2 regions of the Paenibacillus sp. DCT19 genome follow, and region 1 is predicted to be linked to the other one. Evidence: riboswitches for the same ligand, from Rfam matches in the RefSeq annotation. Region 1 holds a riboswitch; the other holds the start of a gene.
The links. A riboswitch is a leader RNA that binds a small molecule or an ion and turns the genes downstream of it on or off. The one in region 1 is predicted to bind thiamine pyrophosphate.

Region 1 (7,914 bases):
TTATGGCAAAACCGATGGTATTTATGAAAAATGTATTTGGAGATCGTGCTTACGACAGAATTATTAAAATGTTTGGATAATTTAAAATAGAGGAGTGTGTCTAACATGTCTACATTTGATTCGAAATTACCAAAAACAACAACGTATTGGAAAGAAGACGGGATTTTCTTTATCAAACACACAAACTTCATGCTGAATATGGATGAAATACATGCGATTGGAGAATTGTTAAAAGACGCTCATCGAGATAAAAACACAACGGCAATCGTCATTAACAATCGTGAAGCAAAAGGAGCCTGGACTCAGGAAGCCAATCAGGTATGGATGGAAGTCACAGCGGAATTTGATTATATTATGCCCAAAAAAGTCGCAACATTAACCAATGATGCAATTGCTACGATGCAAATTAACCGGCTGACCAGAAGCCATGGAGCGGAGAAAATGTCACGAGCATTTTGTAATGATTATGATGAATCGGTAAAAGCATTTTTCAAGGAGTAAACGACAGACCATTCTGCTTGGATTGTAACTCCAGATCGATGAGCAATCTAAAAAGAATCGAATGGAGTGATTGGTATTATGGCTAAACGAGCAATGACACCAGAAGCCAAAGCATTAAAAGCTAAAGCTATTATGGATCAGGCTGCTGAACTTATTTTGACCTCCGAGTACGAAAAAATAAAAATGTCAGATATCGCTAAAAGAATGGGGATGTCCAACGGAATTTTATTTGTTTATTTCAAAACAAAGGAAGCGTTATTCTTCAGTCTGTTATGCAGAGAGTATGAGAAGCGACTTGCGTCATTAACTGAATTGGTGAAAGAAGTGTCCATTCACAGCTTCGCTGATTTTAAACACCTGTTGATGACTGAACTCAAAGAACTGATTGAGGATAATGGTCTATACATCAAATTGGAATCGATGAGAACTGCTGTTTTTGAAAAAAATGTAGATGCTGAAACCATGCTGAATCATAAACTGAATCTGTACACGTTAATGTCCGAACTTGTGACTATGATTTGTGCAGAAAATGCAGTAACACCCGATGATGTCATGGAAATTCTTCAAGCCGAAGCATCCATCATCACAGGTTGCAAGCTATCAGCCACATTACCCGAAGAGGTCATGGAGATAATCAAGCAGAACGGTCTGGATGGACTTCAACGCAACTTCAACGAGGATGTTCTGAAAACGATGAGTTGTTATCTGGACGGATACCATATGAATTACATCTCTAAAATGAATAAAGACACACAATGAGCAAGCAGAGTATAAAAAACTAAAATGGAGGCGTTATTATATGAAAACATGGTTTATTACAGGAACATCGAGTGGTTTTGGACGTAGTCTTACAGAGTTGTTGTTGGAACGTGGTGATCGTGTGGCAGCTACGGTTCGCAAAGAAAATGCGCTACATGACTTAAAAGATCGCTATGGAGATCAATTATGGGTGGCTACGTTGGATGTAACCGACACTCCGGCCATTAAAAACGTGGTTAATCAAGCTTTTGAGGAACTAGGACAAATTGATGTTGTGGTCAACAATGCAGGATATGGGCTGTTTGGAGCAGCCGAGGAAGTAAGTGATGAACAAATTATTCATCAGTTCAATACCAATGTTATCGGGTCTATCCAGGTGATTCGTGCAGCATTACCACACCTTCGTGCTCAAGGGGGAGGCCGAATCTTCCAACTTTCCAGTATGGGTGGTCAAGTTGCGTTCCCGGCTCTAAGTATCTATCATGCAACCAAGTGGGCTATGGAAGGATTTATCGAATCTCTCGTTCAGGAAGTAGCTTCGTTTAATATACAAGCAACGCTTGTTGAACCGGGCAGTGCACGAACTAACTTTGGTGGCAGCAGTATGATGGCAGGTGTGCCTATGAGTGAATATGAAAATACGCCTGTAGGCTATATTCGCCAAATGTCACAAGAGGCGGGCGATAACCAATTCCCTGGTGATCCGGTAAAAATGGCACAGGCGATCATTAATGCAGCTGATTCCGAGGAAACTACTCTTCGTCTAACACTGGGGAGTGATGCCTATGAATTGGTTTCTAAAAGTTTGGCTTCACGTTTGGCTGCGCTAGAGGAGCAGAAGGAGGTAGCTCTTTCAACAGATTTTGAAAATTGAATCGAAAATATAGCGGCACTTGGTCGATCTGCTAAAAGTCGTGTAACTAATCGGTAGGTTAGCGTAGCATTCGTTGATTATCTTCATCGAGTTGTAGTAAACTCATTTAATGTAAAATAAAATATATGCGGGAGCTTGTGGGATCAGGCTGAGAGTACGACTAAACCGTCGTAGACCGAAAATACCTGTTGGGTAATGCCATCGTAGGGAAGCACATTTTGCGCTTATTTGTCATGTTAACGTGCGCTGTACTTGCTCCTGCAGGTACAGCGTTTTTATTTATTTGAAAGGAGATCGGTATTTTGAAAAGAATCGATGTAGCATATGCCTTAATCACTGATCAAACAAACACTAAAATCTTAATGGTTCAAAATAGAGATGGAGGCCGATGGACACTTCCTGGAGGAGCAGTGGAAAAAAATGAAACGTTTGAAGAAGCGGCCATTAGGGAGGCTAAAGAAGAGACTGGACTAGACATAAGATTAATAGGTGTAGTTGCATTAAATGAATATCAAGTTGAAAAGGAATCAGAGCACATTGTTTATGTTACGTTTAGATCCTCGATAATAGGCGGAAAGGAAAAAATTAATAGGCCAGATGAAATAATGAAAATATCGTGGATCGATGTTGAACAGGCCGATAGTTTGATGCCTTACTATCATCAGAATGGACTTAGCGAGATAGTAAGAAACAACGTTCACGTATCATACATTGATGAAGGGAAATTCTAACTAAACGAGTTAAGCTAACGGGAAACGATAGTTCAATACTACAAAGAAAGCAGCGGATCAACTCGATCTGCTGCTTTTGTTCAACTAACGGGCAGGAACGTAGCGCTAATTCAATAAATTAACAGGCAGGTTAGTTCAAAAAACATGAAAGTTGCAAAAATAACATGATCGGCTGTTGTGCAATAAGATGTCATCTTTCAGAGATAGTACTATGTACCTCAAGTAGGATGACTGGAGTCACTGCACTGACATATTGATAATTAATTCGGTGAACATAATCAGTGTTGTATTTGTTATCGGATTTAGATGTTAATTCAACTTATATTAAACAAATTAATTAATTAGGTTCTGAACCTTTTCATAATTTTTGATAAGTACAGTTAAACCTTCGTTTTGCTCCAGTTCACTAACGATTTCATCAACAAAAATTTGAATCGCCTCTTGAATATCCGGTTTCAAATATTGATTGATGAGGAGATAAATCATTCTCTGTGGCGGAGGGTTATCAAACAAAGAATACGTGATAGATGGATTTAATTTCATGAGTTTATTTGCGAGACTCATGGGAATAATGGACCAATTATTTACTTCGTCAAAATAACTTAACAGCATTGATGCAGTGCCTAAAATGATCTTTTTTCTTTTTGAGTATGGAAAATAACGGTTATGCCAAAGAGTGAATTTTTCTGACCAAGTTAAGTAAATTTCGTCTTCTGATTTCAGGTCTCTATTATCAAGGGTTTGAGCGTATAAAGAATATTGGTTATACACCAATACCATATCCTCTTGATACAAAGGGACAAATTTAACACTTGGATAATTATAGAGACCTGACACAATACCGATATCACAAATTTGTTTATCAACCATAGGGTGTATTTTGCTTGAATGATTAGTTTGTATGTTTAAAACAATATGGTCATGATTCTTCATCATCTTTTTATAAACTTCAACGAACATAAAGCTGTTGATCATATCTACTGCACTAACTCGTAATTCAGTATAGTTTTCAAAACTATTCAGATTTTGTGCTTCCTGCCAAAGAACAGACCATTGTTTTGCAATGGATAAGAAGTTTTGCCCTTGGGGAGTTAAAGTAAGTGACTTGATTCCTTTCTGTCGATAAAAAAGCTTTGTTCCTAATTTACCCTCCAACTGTTGAATTCTGTTTGTTGCAGTACTTTGACTGATATACAGGGACTGAGATCCTCTCAGAATGCTTCCATGTTCGACGACAGCTAGAAAAGTTTCAATTTCCTCATGATTCATAAATCAATTTCCCCTTTGAATTAAATATCCAATTAATCGATATTTTATATTACAAATATCGGTTTTACAATCTTCTATAGGACTTTTATAATGAAAGCGTAATCAGACAGGGCCTGATGATTATATTTAAATTTTATACCAATTGCTTTATTGGTTTTGCTTAATTAACATGCATTTTAAACATCATGGATTATACGAAAAGGGGAACCTTTATGGATTTCAAAAAAATCACAGATGAAATCGTTCAAAAAAGTGGTGGAGAAGAGAATATTGTTTCTTTATCACATTGTATGACCCGTCTACGTTTTATCGTGAAAGATGAGAAGAAACCTGATCTGGAAGGACTCAAATCGATTGACGGTGTGATTTCGGCAGTATTCGGTGCCGGGCAACTTCAAGTCATCATGGGTAAGAATTTGTTACCTGCTTATGACATGATCATGAAAAAATACCGCTTTTCTGGTGAGGAAGGCGGCTCTATGCCAGAAAAAGAGAAGAAGCCAAGAACGATTAAAAGCCTTCTTCTTGATCTGATAAATTTCATTGCAGGTTCCGTGAGCCCGATGATTACCGGGTTGATTGCAGGTGGAATGCTGAAGCTTATGCTTATGATCATCGTAATGATTTTACCTTCATTCGACAAAACTGAGTCCTATTCATTAATCAATTTTCTAGCTGATGTTCCGTTTTACTTTATGCCTATTTTTGTAGCATACGGGGCTTCAAGAAAACTTGGTTCAAATCCGATTTATGCCATTTTTGTTGCTTGTGTATTAGTATATCCCGGGTTTGTAGCATTGGTGGAAAATGGAGGAACAACTCATATCTTTGGTTTGCCTGTTTTACTGATCAAATATTCAAGCACTATGATTCCTGCGTTACTTTCTACTGTAGCTGTTTATTATCTTGAAAAATTTTTCAACAAGATTATTCCAGGTATTTTAAAATCGGTTTTGGTTGGTATGTTGACGGTTTTAACAGCGTCTATTTTAACTTTTGTTGTGTTTGGACCTTTCGGTAACTTGATTGGCAACATTGTTGTTGGTGGATTTTTATGGACACAAGGAACTATTGGTCCTGTTGTTGTTGGTTTGTTAGCGGCCCTCTTGCCGTTCTTGGTAATGACTGGTACACATACTGTAATTGCTCCTTTTATGGTACAGAGTTTCGCGAATCCAGGGTATGATCCGTATTTCAAACCGGCGTTGATTCTTCATGCAATGGCAGAAGGAGGGGCTGCTATCGGGGTAGGTCTCCGTGCTAAGAGCAAAACTCTGCGTTCAGAGGCTTTGGCAATTGGATTTGGATCTATTTTTGCAGGAATTACAGAACCAGCTATTTACGGTATTGCTTTGAAATACAAAAAACCGCTTATTGGAGTCATGGCTGGTGGGGCTGTGGGTGGTATTGTTGCAGGTTTATTTGGAGCACGAGCATACATCATGGGTAAAACAACCATTTTAGCAATGCCAATTTTCCAAGAAACGCTGATCACTATGCTTATAGCCTGTATCGTGGCAATCGTTGTTTCGGCTATTGTGGCATTCATCTTAGGTATCGATGAAGGTGAGCAGCTGAAACAGCAAAATAATGTTACGTCCACCCCACGGGTTAGCGAGTCTGAAACACAAATAGTCTCCATTGTCGATGGTGTTTCATTCCCGTTGTCGGAAGTGAAAGACGAAGTTTTCTCTACAAAAGCAATGGGAGAAGGAATTGCCTTTACTGCAAAAGATAACGTCGTCGTTTCACCTTGTAGTGGCGTATTGACAACAGTATTTAAAGGAGGTCATGCCTATGGAATAACAAGGGATGACGGAGTTGAAATCCTGATTCATATCGGAATCAATACCGTGTCTCTGAAGGGCAAGGGCTTTAACATAAAGGTCCAGCAGGGCCAACGTATACAAGCTGGAGAAGAACTTGTCACACTTGATTTGGACTATTTGAAAACAACCAACTTGGATTTGTCGGTATTACTCATTTTTACAGATCCGAAAGAGAAAGAAATTCAGTTGTTGGGATACGGAGAAGTGCTAAATGGGCAAAACCCAGTAGCCGAGATTAAATAATGGGGAGAGTGCACAACATGAACAACACGTATAAAGATCAATTTCCTGAGAACTTTTTGTGGGGGGGAGCGATTGCTGCCAATCAGGCAGAAGGTGGATGGGTAGATGGCAAGGGCTTGGACTTGGCCAGTTGCTTTTTGAAAGGATTATCTGACGTAGGATCTTTCAGTGTACCAAAACAAGGAGAATATCATCCGCTGGAAAAAGGAATTGATTTTTATCATCGATTCAAGGAAGATATTAAACTGTTTGCAGAAATGGGTTTTAAAATTTTCAGAACATCTATCAACTGGACCAGAATATTTCCTAATGGCGATGACGACCAGCCAAACGAAAAGGGATTGCAGTTTTACGATGAACTGTTCGATGAGCTGTTGAAATATGGAATTGAACCACTCGTTACCATTTCACACTATGAAACGCCATATAATCTCGTAGAGAAATATGACAGCTGGAGAAATCGAAAATTAATTGATTTTTACGAGCGGTACTGTGAAGTCATCTTTAATCGATATAAAAACAAAGTGAAATACTGGATGACATTCAATGAACTTAACAATATGAGAAGAAATCCATTTTATGTGGGTGGAATCATCTATAAAGAAAATGAGAATCGCATGCAAGCGATCTATCAAGCCAGTCATCATATGTTTGTGGCAAATGCAAAGGCGATTAAACTGTGTCGTGCAATCATCCCAAATGCACAAATTGGTTGTATGATGTCACTGAGTAATATCTATCCACATACGTGCGATCCGGTCGCTGTATTTGAAACGCAGGACATTCGAAGAAGAGCTTTGTTCTTTCCCGATGTCATGTTAAGAGGATATTATCCAACATATGTTTATCGTCTTTGGAAAGAGAATGATTGTCATATCGAAATGCACGATGAGGACCTAGAACTCATGAAATCCTACACGAACGATTTCTTGGCTTTCAGTTACTACAGAACGACCACACATGAGAAAGGACAACCTTATTTCGGCGATACTGGAGGAGATATTGGCACGCCGAACCCATATCTCGAAACAAGTGACTTCGGATGGCAAATAGATCCTCTTGGATTCCGGTTTACTTTGAATGAATTATGGGATCGCTATCAAGTGCCTTTGATTCCTGTTGAAAATGGCATGGGTGCCAAAGATGAAATAATTGATGGAAAGATCCATGATGAGTATCGCATCGATTATTTGAGGCAACACCTTATTGCGCTGAAGGAAGCGATTAAAGATGGTGTATCCATCATGGGGTACACTTACTGGGGGCCAATTGATATTATTTCTGCGGGCACTTTTGATATTGAAAAGCGTTACGGGTTCATTCATGTAGACCTAGACAGAGAAGGTAACGGAACCTTAAACCGAACCAAAAAGGATTCATTCTACTACTATCAAAATGTAATAAAAACAAATGGAGAAAGTCTTTAACATACTAATTCAAATGGAGCCGATCAATCTGATCGGCTTTATGTTTTATTGGAAATGAAAAGGGATGAAAAAGGGGGTTGATCTGTCGAGGGACAAGAACATAGTCCGAATTCCGATTAGATGTATATCTAAACATTGATCACAAAAACGGAGGAGCTTTAATAAAGAATTGTCCCACAGTTCAGTCAGGATTAATTTACATCTGTCAGATAACTAGGATCCATGCAACTGCCCTTTCTCCTTGCGCCGCCAATTTATGAATACCAATGACAATGCAATTA
Region 2 (7,914 bases), 2.6 Mb from region 1:
ATCTATACGATATATACCATCAAAATACGGATTGTTCTCTGGGTGATCTACCGTAGACTTCTTAGCTACGATATTCCAAACGACACGTCCTGTTAACGGATCAGCAGCCGTCAGTTTCCCTTTATCCCAATACAGCACATATGGATCTTCTGCACGCTGGTTCAACAATTGGTAGTCCTTGTTAAGCTTACGTGTCCACAATATCTTGCCATTCTTACTATGAAGTACGGATAGATGCCCACCATTGGAAGTTTCGCTCAGACGACTATCCACAACGACCACATTTTTCGCTGCCGTTATATAGTTCACTTCATATCCCTGTTTAGGATCGAAACCCCACATCACCTTACCATCATTCAGTCGGAGATGACGGACACGATCATTGTAGCTTTTCTTATCCGGATCATAATCTGTAAATATGGTAACATGCTCACGTTCAATATCCATCTGAGCCTGCTGTATACCATAACCGGCATTGACCTCCCATAGCTTCTCTCCAGAATGTCGATCCAGAGCATACATTGAACTTTCGTAATGGTTACCACTTAATCCACCATCGTCACCTTCCATTAAAAGCACATCCTCATTCGCCGCTTGAAGGAAGGTATAATTAATTCCGCCCTGGTTCGTCCAGATCGGCTTCCATGGCAGCGTCGCTGGCAGAACTTTGGCGTCTGTCTTGTTCGTGTATTCATACTCTTCACCGGTACTAAAATAATACTTATCCCAACTGTAAGTCTGTCCATTCTGTAAAATACGCCACTCTGTTCGAGCGATCTTGCCGGCCTGGGTAAAGGTAACAAGAAACTGACTATCCTTTCGTTCATACCGCCAAGTCTCGCCAATACTCATCTTCTGGTATGTATCGGAGAGATTGCTTGAATGCTCTTTCCAATCCGGTTCACCAAGCCACTGCTTCACCTGCTTGGAAGTTGCTGCCTTATTGAACTTTAGAAAGGTTAGATGTCTGATCGCTGTAGTGGTCAACGCCGAATTCTGCTGGAGCCAACCATCCTTTATATGTTCATGCTGGTCAATATCCTCTGCCTTAACCCAGAGCAGTGGCGGAAGGTACTCCAAACTATTCTTCGTCCAGTTGCGCGGCGTTATTGAGACACCATACCATCCATTCCATTTTTTTATTAGAAATGCTTCTTCAGCACCGATTGGCCAGCTTGTTTTGCTCTCTGGAGATAAATATAATTTACGGCCTGAATGCAGTTTGAAAGTCTGTGGAGTGACCGCTTCAATACTACGACTCTCTTTCGATGCATACCACGCCGGGAACCACACCGTTCCCCGATTCTCATCCTGAATCTTAATCCATTCCCCTTCTGCAGATCGTACCTTCCATTTCTCCATGTGGGTCGTGTACGATTGTAACTTCACGCTGTCCAGATCTTCACGGCGCTCTACTCTCTGGATGAACAAAGGTGTATTGGGCACAACCGTCACGGCTTCTCCCTGTTTATAATTAACTTGGGTAGGCTTAGCTTGCGTTACTGTAATTGAGCTTGGTTCTCCTCCAACATCCGTGCGATTATCCAGTAACCCACAGCCTGTAACGAGCATGAGGGATACCCCCATTACTGTAACCCATGGATACCTTGCTTTTACTCCGTTTGGCCCAATCTTCACGATGTTCACTCCACTCAAATAGAAGTTATTTCCATTAAAGACGTTTTGAACAAAGAAAAGTTACCCATTGAATCAAATTTAATTTCCCTGCTCACTTGCATTCTCGTGTTCTCGTACTATCTGACGTCCACCAGATTAGGATGGTAAGGGTACAGGATTCCCAAGGCAAAGGCGATGGATAACATGATGACATAATACAATGTGAACCATAGATCAGCACGCGAGTAACCAACCTGCACATAATAGGTGCGACTTTGCCCTTCTGTGAACCCTTTTGCCTCCATCGCAATCGCCATTCGTTGCGCGCGCCTTATGCTCTGAGCAAGTAGAGGAATCGCGTACCGTTTCAACGTGCCATATAGGTTCCAGCGAGAACTACGCTGCTTCGTACCTCGAATACGAATCGCATAGCGTAACGTCTGAAATTCATCCAGCAGTATTGGCATCATACGCATCGCCGAAAGAAAGCTATACGCATACTTGGCTGGTAAACGCCATTGCTGCATTAATGAATAAAACAAACGAACAGGCTTGGTCGTAAGACCAAACAACAAACCCGCTGCTGCCATGCTTAAAGAACGGAACCCCAAATGAATCCCACGATAAAAGCTTTCTTCTGTAATATGAATAAGCCCCCAGCGGAACCAAGTGGTTTCTCCCTTACCAAACATCATCATTCCGGTAGAGGTGGAGATGAACACTAGAATAAAGGGCGAGGCGTATAAAAACAGCCTGTACCACGGATGACCTGACCAGCATAATAATAGCAGCATAACGATTGCTACATTAGCCATGATATTCAGATTGTGTATGAGAATGACCATAATAAACATCAGCGTCAGAGTAATCATTTTGAGACCGGGGTTGACCGCATGGAGCCAGGTTTCACGGTGTGGAAACGAGATCTGCATCCGTTAACCTCCCCTGATCAATCGTCCAGACATGTGTGCAATACCTCTTTACGATTTCCCGGTCATGTGTGACCATAATAATCGCCGTTCCTTGGCAACGTAGACGCTCCAGCTGTGACAGCATCGCGAATGTATTGCGGGCATCCTGACCAAATGTCGGTTCATCCAGCAACAGAATACGTTGCTCGCGTACCAGGGCAGAAGCAACACTTAACCGCCGTTTCTGTCCCATGGATAATTGATAAGGATGTCGATCCGTTAGATGCTGCAAGTTAAATTGCTCCAGCATGGCGTACGTCTGCTGATGTCGCTCTTCCGCAGAGAGCGTTCCATACAGAAGCGAAAATTCCACTTCATCCTTGACGGAATGAGCAACAAATTGAAATTCTGGATTCTGGAATACAAAAGCAATATGATCAGCCAATTTCTCCGTTTTCCCAGGTAATTGCCCTTCTACGCGATAATAACCAGTTGTTTTCAATATGTTCATGAGGGCTAATAACAAGGAGCTTTTGCCGGCACCATTGGCTCCAACGACCGCGATCCAGTCCCCATGCCACACCTGTGCCTGTTCAATCTCAATAAACTTCGTTTTCCCTCGCCACCCGGTGAATTGCCGTAATTCAAGTGCAGGCTTAGCATCTAGTGTACTCACTTTCACTGGATCAGTTAGGGAGCCTGTCTTGCCAGTTCTAGTATCAGATGCCTTTCGGTGATCCTCTGATGCTAGTCTATTACTTGATCGATGCAACCATTGCTCTTGTTTCCGATTTTGCCCATGTTCTTGTTCTTGCTCATCCCACACACCTGGATACCAAATTCCATAATCTCGCAGCATTTCACGATGGTTCGCAAAAATATGCTCCGCACAGTCGTCCGCGACAATCTTTCCGTCTGGTGACAGCACGATGATTCGATCTACTAATTCCACAATCTCATTAATTTTGTGTTCCACAATAATCAGCGTTTTGTTCTTCATAATCTGCTTCACTGTATCCCACACTTGCGCTGTTCCTTCCTCATCAAGTAATGCTGTCGGTTCGTCTAGAAACAGCACATCAGGTTGCATCGCAAGCATGGAGGCCATAGCTAGGCGTTGCTTCATGCCCTGGGACATCGAATGGATTAATTGACGATTCCGTTCGAAGTTTAATCCCACTTGGTTCAGGTATTGGCTAATCTGCTCAGGCATATGTTCACGTGGTATATTCCGGTTCTCCAGCACAAACGCAATCTCTTCATCCGTATAGGACATGCAAAACTGAGTATCTGGGTCTTGAAAAACAAACCCGGCTCGCTTCGGCACCTGAATATCATCACATTTCATCGGAATCTCTACCGAATTCGGAATGATGCCACTCAATATTTGTAATAACGTTGACTTGCCGGAACCACTCGGTCCAAGCAATAGTACCTTTTCCCCCTGGCGTACAGATAGAGACAAGCCTTGAAATAACAAGGCCTGCTCTCCAGGAAACTTGCATCTTAGATTAGTTACTCCTACAATCTGCGGGCGCTCTTCTTCATACATTTAGTCCAACGCCTCGTAATCCTGTTTCGATACAGGTCGAAGCGAACGTGTTACCCCAGTAAGCTCCAGCGCTTTGGCTAGATAATAAGCAAACACACCTGCAATGATAATACTTCCAAGGAAGCGGAAAGCGATAAACAAGGTATAATTCCATGCCGACAATGAATCGATGTATCCATACTGGTAGTCCAATATGAGCGAAGCCGCTGCTGCACCTACCGCTGCAAGGCAGGTTACCCACAGGTTTGTAAGACGATAGCGAAACGCTGCAAAAAAGACCTCGGCTCCTAGCCCCTGCAATAGTCCATAGACCAGCGTAGACATACCCCATTCACTTCCCAGAAAAGCACTTACCGTTGCTGCGGCAACCTCGGCTAATATGGCTACACCGGGTTTGCGAATCACAACAAAGGCAAAGGTTCCTGCCATAAACCACATGCCATAGATCATCTGCTCGGCATGAATGCCAAAAGGCTTCATTAGATCATAAGTTGGCCCCCATATTTTGTAGATCACGCCAAAAACAACCGCAATCACAATCGTTACTAAAATATCCGTTAACCTCAACTTATTACTACGCACTGCATTTCCCATGTGAACAACTTCCTTCCTTCGTGTTGTTTAGATTGGTAGAACACAAAAAAAGCCTCCCCGGTTTCCAGGCAGACCTACGTATCGTCATGGTGATCAGCAGTAGACAATGTACCAAAAATATAATAAGTGCATTTCATTACGTGATCGGACTCACATCCGTCATTATATTTTGCATAAGTTTACAGTGACCCTCTTAAACAGGATCGCAATATGTACATCCATAGATGATTGCAAAATAACTAGGCTTCGAAATGATACTTATTACGCTTTTCAACGTCTTGTTCACTGTGATTCTATGTTCTCTACGCTGGCATTACCCAGATCAGATATACGGTCAGCAGCACAAGGCCACCCTCTCAGCCCAACTTCATTGAGCACCCGGTTCACTTATTTCATTGCCTCTAATGTACACTATCTGGGTAATTGTAGCAATGCTATGTTCACTAAAACTACCTTGGTACGCTTACTAATCTAGTGTCTGAATCCACCTGCGAGCATTGTTTCGCTATAGATACGTTAGGTTAATGACAGAATGTAATTTGCAAGAATATGAAACTTTTGGGATATCCAGCCGTCTGTAAACTAGAAAGGAGATTGATTATGATGAAAACAATTCACTCAGCTTGGCAGCAGAAAAAATGGAAGATGATTCTTGCCGCCTCGATTCTCACCGCAGGTACGGCACCTGCTCTGCTGTCCCCCCATGTCGTGGAAGCAGCTACTAATCACAAACCCACGGCGTACATTAATAACATTCCAGCTTCCTATGACGTCGTCATTCGGCAAGGTGTCACCTATGTAGCACTGACCGAACTTCAATTCTTGGGCAACTATACATTCGGCTATAACAACAAAACTAAAGAAATTAGCATCCAGACCGATCGCGACAAATACATTCTTGCGCCTAACACCAAAACGATAACGAAAAATGGTCAAACAGCGACACTTACAGCAGCTCCTATTCTGGTCAATGGCAAAGCTATGCTCCCACTCCGAGCCATTGGCGATGCCTTTGGCGCCCAGGTTAGTTGGAATCAGGCCGCGAAGGAAGCTTACATCTATCAAACGGATACTGCCCTCGTTAAAGCATATAACGGCAACGATCTCGTGGCTGCGCGCGAGGCTGCAATTCATCTACCACGTTTCTCGAAGTTGGGACAACCTCGTCTGGAGCTACGTGAAGAGCGTGGTGATGTGGACTCCACCACAACCTATATATTTGAACAAGGAAAAAAAGATCGATTCTTCATTAACAAAAACAACGATCTAATCAGTTATTATGAGGTTAAAAACGGTCAGGCCTTACTCAAATGGCAAGCAAACATAGGTAACGGTTCCGGGACTCTTGGTGATCTATTCTTCGTCAAAACGAAGCCATATGCTGAAGCTGGAACACGCCCTTCATTAGCTGGTAAAACGATCGTGTCATTCCAGTACTCACTCATGGCCGAGGAAACCTCTTATACGGTCACCAACAAAGCCGGCTCGGTAGCTGAAGGGGCGGCTGTACCATCCAAAGGAAGTATCTTTGTTAACGCACCGGATGAAAAGTAGAAGTAGGAGCCTTATGGACATGCATGCTACCTCATCTAGCTGAAACTATAGGAAAAGGCATCCCACAGGATGCCTTTTATCTGTTCGCTACATTAATACTGCGTATTCCCTGATTGACTTGTATTGCCTGACGAGAACCCTTTGAACAATGTAGGCACCTTCGAATATCTGGTGTTCGTAATTTTCCCCTTCGTACTGCCGCTGTCTGTTCGCAAAATGGAATCCTTCACATTGGAAATGTTCGAATTATCTACATTCATGGTCACAGCATACGAGGTGCCTCCATTTTGACGAACAAGCTTGCCAATATCATCTGCTCTGAAATTTTTGATGTTAATGGTTCCGGATGCATTCATCTGAAATACTTTGTCATAGGCTTTGTAGGCTGCTCCGCCCGTGATGTTTACCGTTCCTGATGATTTCAAGGTCAATGCATCCTCTCCAACATCCTTCCAAGTGACATTCTCAATGTTACAGCTACCATAACAGTGCACGCCATCAGCTGCTGGCGCTTCAATGACCACGTTCTTCAATGTGGCGCCTGCCTCAAGGCGAAAGATAGGCTTTTGATTTTCTTTTTGACTGCCATCACCAAGTGTATTCGGATCGGCAGCGACGCTTTTCCCTTTTCCATCATACGTCTTGCCCTTCTCTACAACGATGGTTGTCTTCACAATCTCGGGAGCAGCAGAAGCAGGAATTGCACCAAATACGGAAGCGACCAGACCAACCGACAATAACACCGTTAACAATTTTTTCATCGAAAACGTCCTCCTCTATTCATATGGATTGGAAGCGCATAAGCTTACGCTTGTCCTCACGGTTCCCCAGATGTGCACCTCTGCTTGGAACGTATCCTGATCCTACCAAATAAGGAATGTAACGAGAATAATCATTAGATGATATGTCTTGGTATTCGCCTTGGAGCCTTCCTTATCAGCACATTACGTACGCTGGCTTATCCGGGCAGTATGCTATTCTGAACTTCAAATATGCTCTATTTAGGCAGATAAACACATGAATATTGTACAAAACAGCAAAAAATCACGCCATCTGTAACCAGATAACGTGATCTTAAGTCTTTATTTGTGATGACTAACGATGCATCCTATGCACCAAACCGCTGGCGATACCCGCACTTGCGGCACAACTCTTCCACGGCCTGCCTCTTCGAGAATCCATAAAATAAGTTATTGGCCCGTTCCCCGTCAACGATCTCCGAGAATGACTTCTCATGTACGTTGCCTAAGTTAATTACACCTTCGCCATCCAGGCAACACGGTACAACCGTGCCATCCACCAATACGGCGGCCTGACTACGAAGTGCATGACAGAAGCCTTTACCGTCATCCTCGGGTGCATCAAGGCTTGGCCACTGAAATTCATGATCCTGATTGAGGTATACATTCGGAGCAATTTTGACTCCGCTACCCGGCACGACCTTTTCTTCAATCCGAAAATCCAAGTCGAACTCCCGCTCTAACACCTCAAGCGTTTCGCGATTTCGGTTCATCTGGGCATTCGTAAAATTATCCTGTGTCAGGTTCCAGAGTCGGAACGAAATGATGACATTATGTTTCACTGCTTCACGAGCAAAGGTCAATATGTTATTCAAATATCCTTCGCGGTCTGTCGAGCCTTCATGTCCGTCGAAGCTGTGCAAGGAGAAGTTCATCTGACGTAACG

Region 2: it holds a riboswitch for thiamine pyrophosphate, as region 1 does, so the genes downstream of both, DMB88_RS04615 (ECF transporter S component) here and DMB88_RS16535 (NUDIX hydrolase) in region 1, are expected to answer to the same signal.

What each region holds. Positions count from the first base shown of each region.
Region 1 is NZ_CP029639.1:3,615,857-3,623,770, reverse strand. It holds gene DMB88_RS16555 (oxidoreductase) at 1-80, shown strand, start outside; gene DMB88_RS16550 (hypothetical protein) at 106-501, shown strand; gene DMB88_RS16545 (TetR/AcrR family transcriptional regulator) at 580-1,260, shown strand; gene DMB88_RS16540 (SDR family oxidoreductase) at 1,301-2,134, shown strand; TPP riboswitch at 2,252-2,362, shown strand; gene DMB88_RS16535 (NUDIX hydrolase) at 2,437-2,865, shown strand; gene DMB88_RS16530 (LysR family transcriptional regulator) at 3,199-4,134, opposite strand; gene DMB88_RS16525 (glucose PTS transporter subunit IIA) at 4,347-6,206, shown strand; gene DMB88_RS16520 (glycoside hydrolase family 1 protein) at 6,224-7,633, shown strand; gene DMB88_RS16515 (MFS transporter) at 7,847-7,914, opposite strand, start outside.
Region 2 is NZ_CP029639.1:1,038,419-1,046,332, reverse strand. It holds gene DMB88_RS04630 (outer membrane protein assembly factor BamB family protein) at 1-1,638, opposite strand, end outside; gene DMB88_RS04625 (energy-coupling factor transporter transmembrane component T family protein) at 1,755-2,549, opposite strand; gene DMB88_RS04620 (ABC transporter ATP-binding protein) at 2,524-4,080, opposite strand; gene DMB88_RS04615 (ECF transporter S component) at 4,081-4,674, opposite strand; TPP riboswitch at 4,958-5,066, opposite strand; gene DMB88_RS04610 (copper amine oxidase N-terminal domain-containing protein) at 5,275-6,228, shown strand; gene DMB88_RS04605 (pectate lyase) at 6,321-6,989, opposite strand; gene DMB88_RS04600 (radical SAM/SPASM domain-containing protein) at 7,337-7,914, opposite strand, start outside.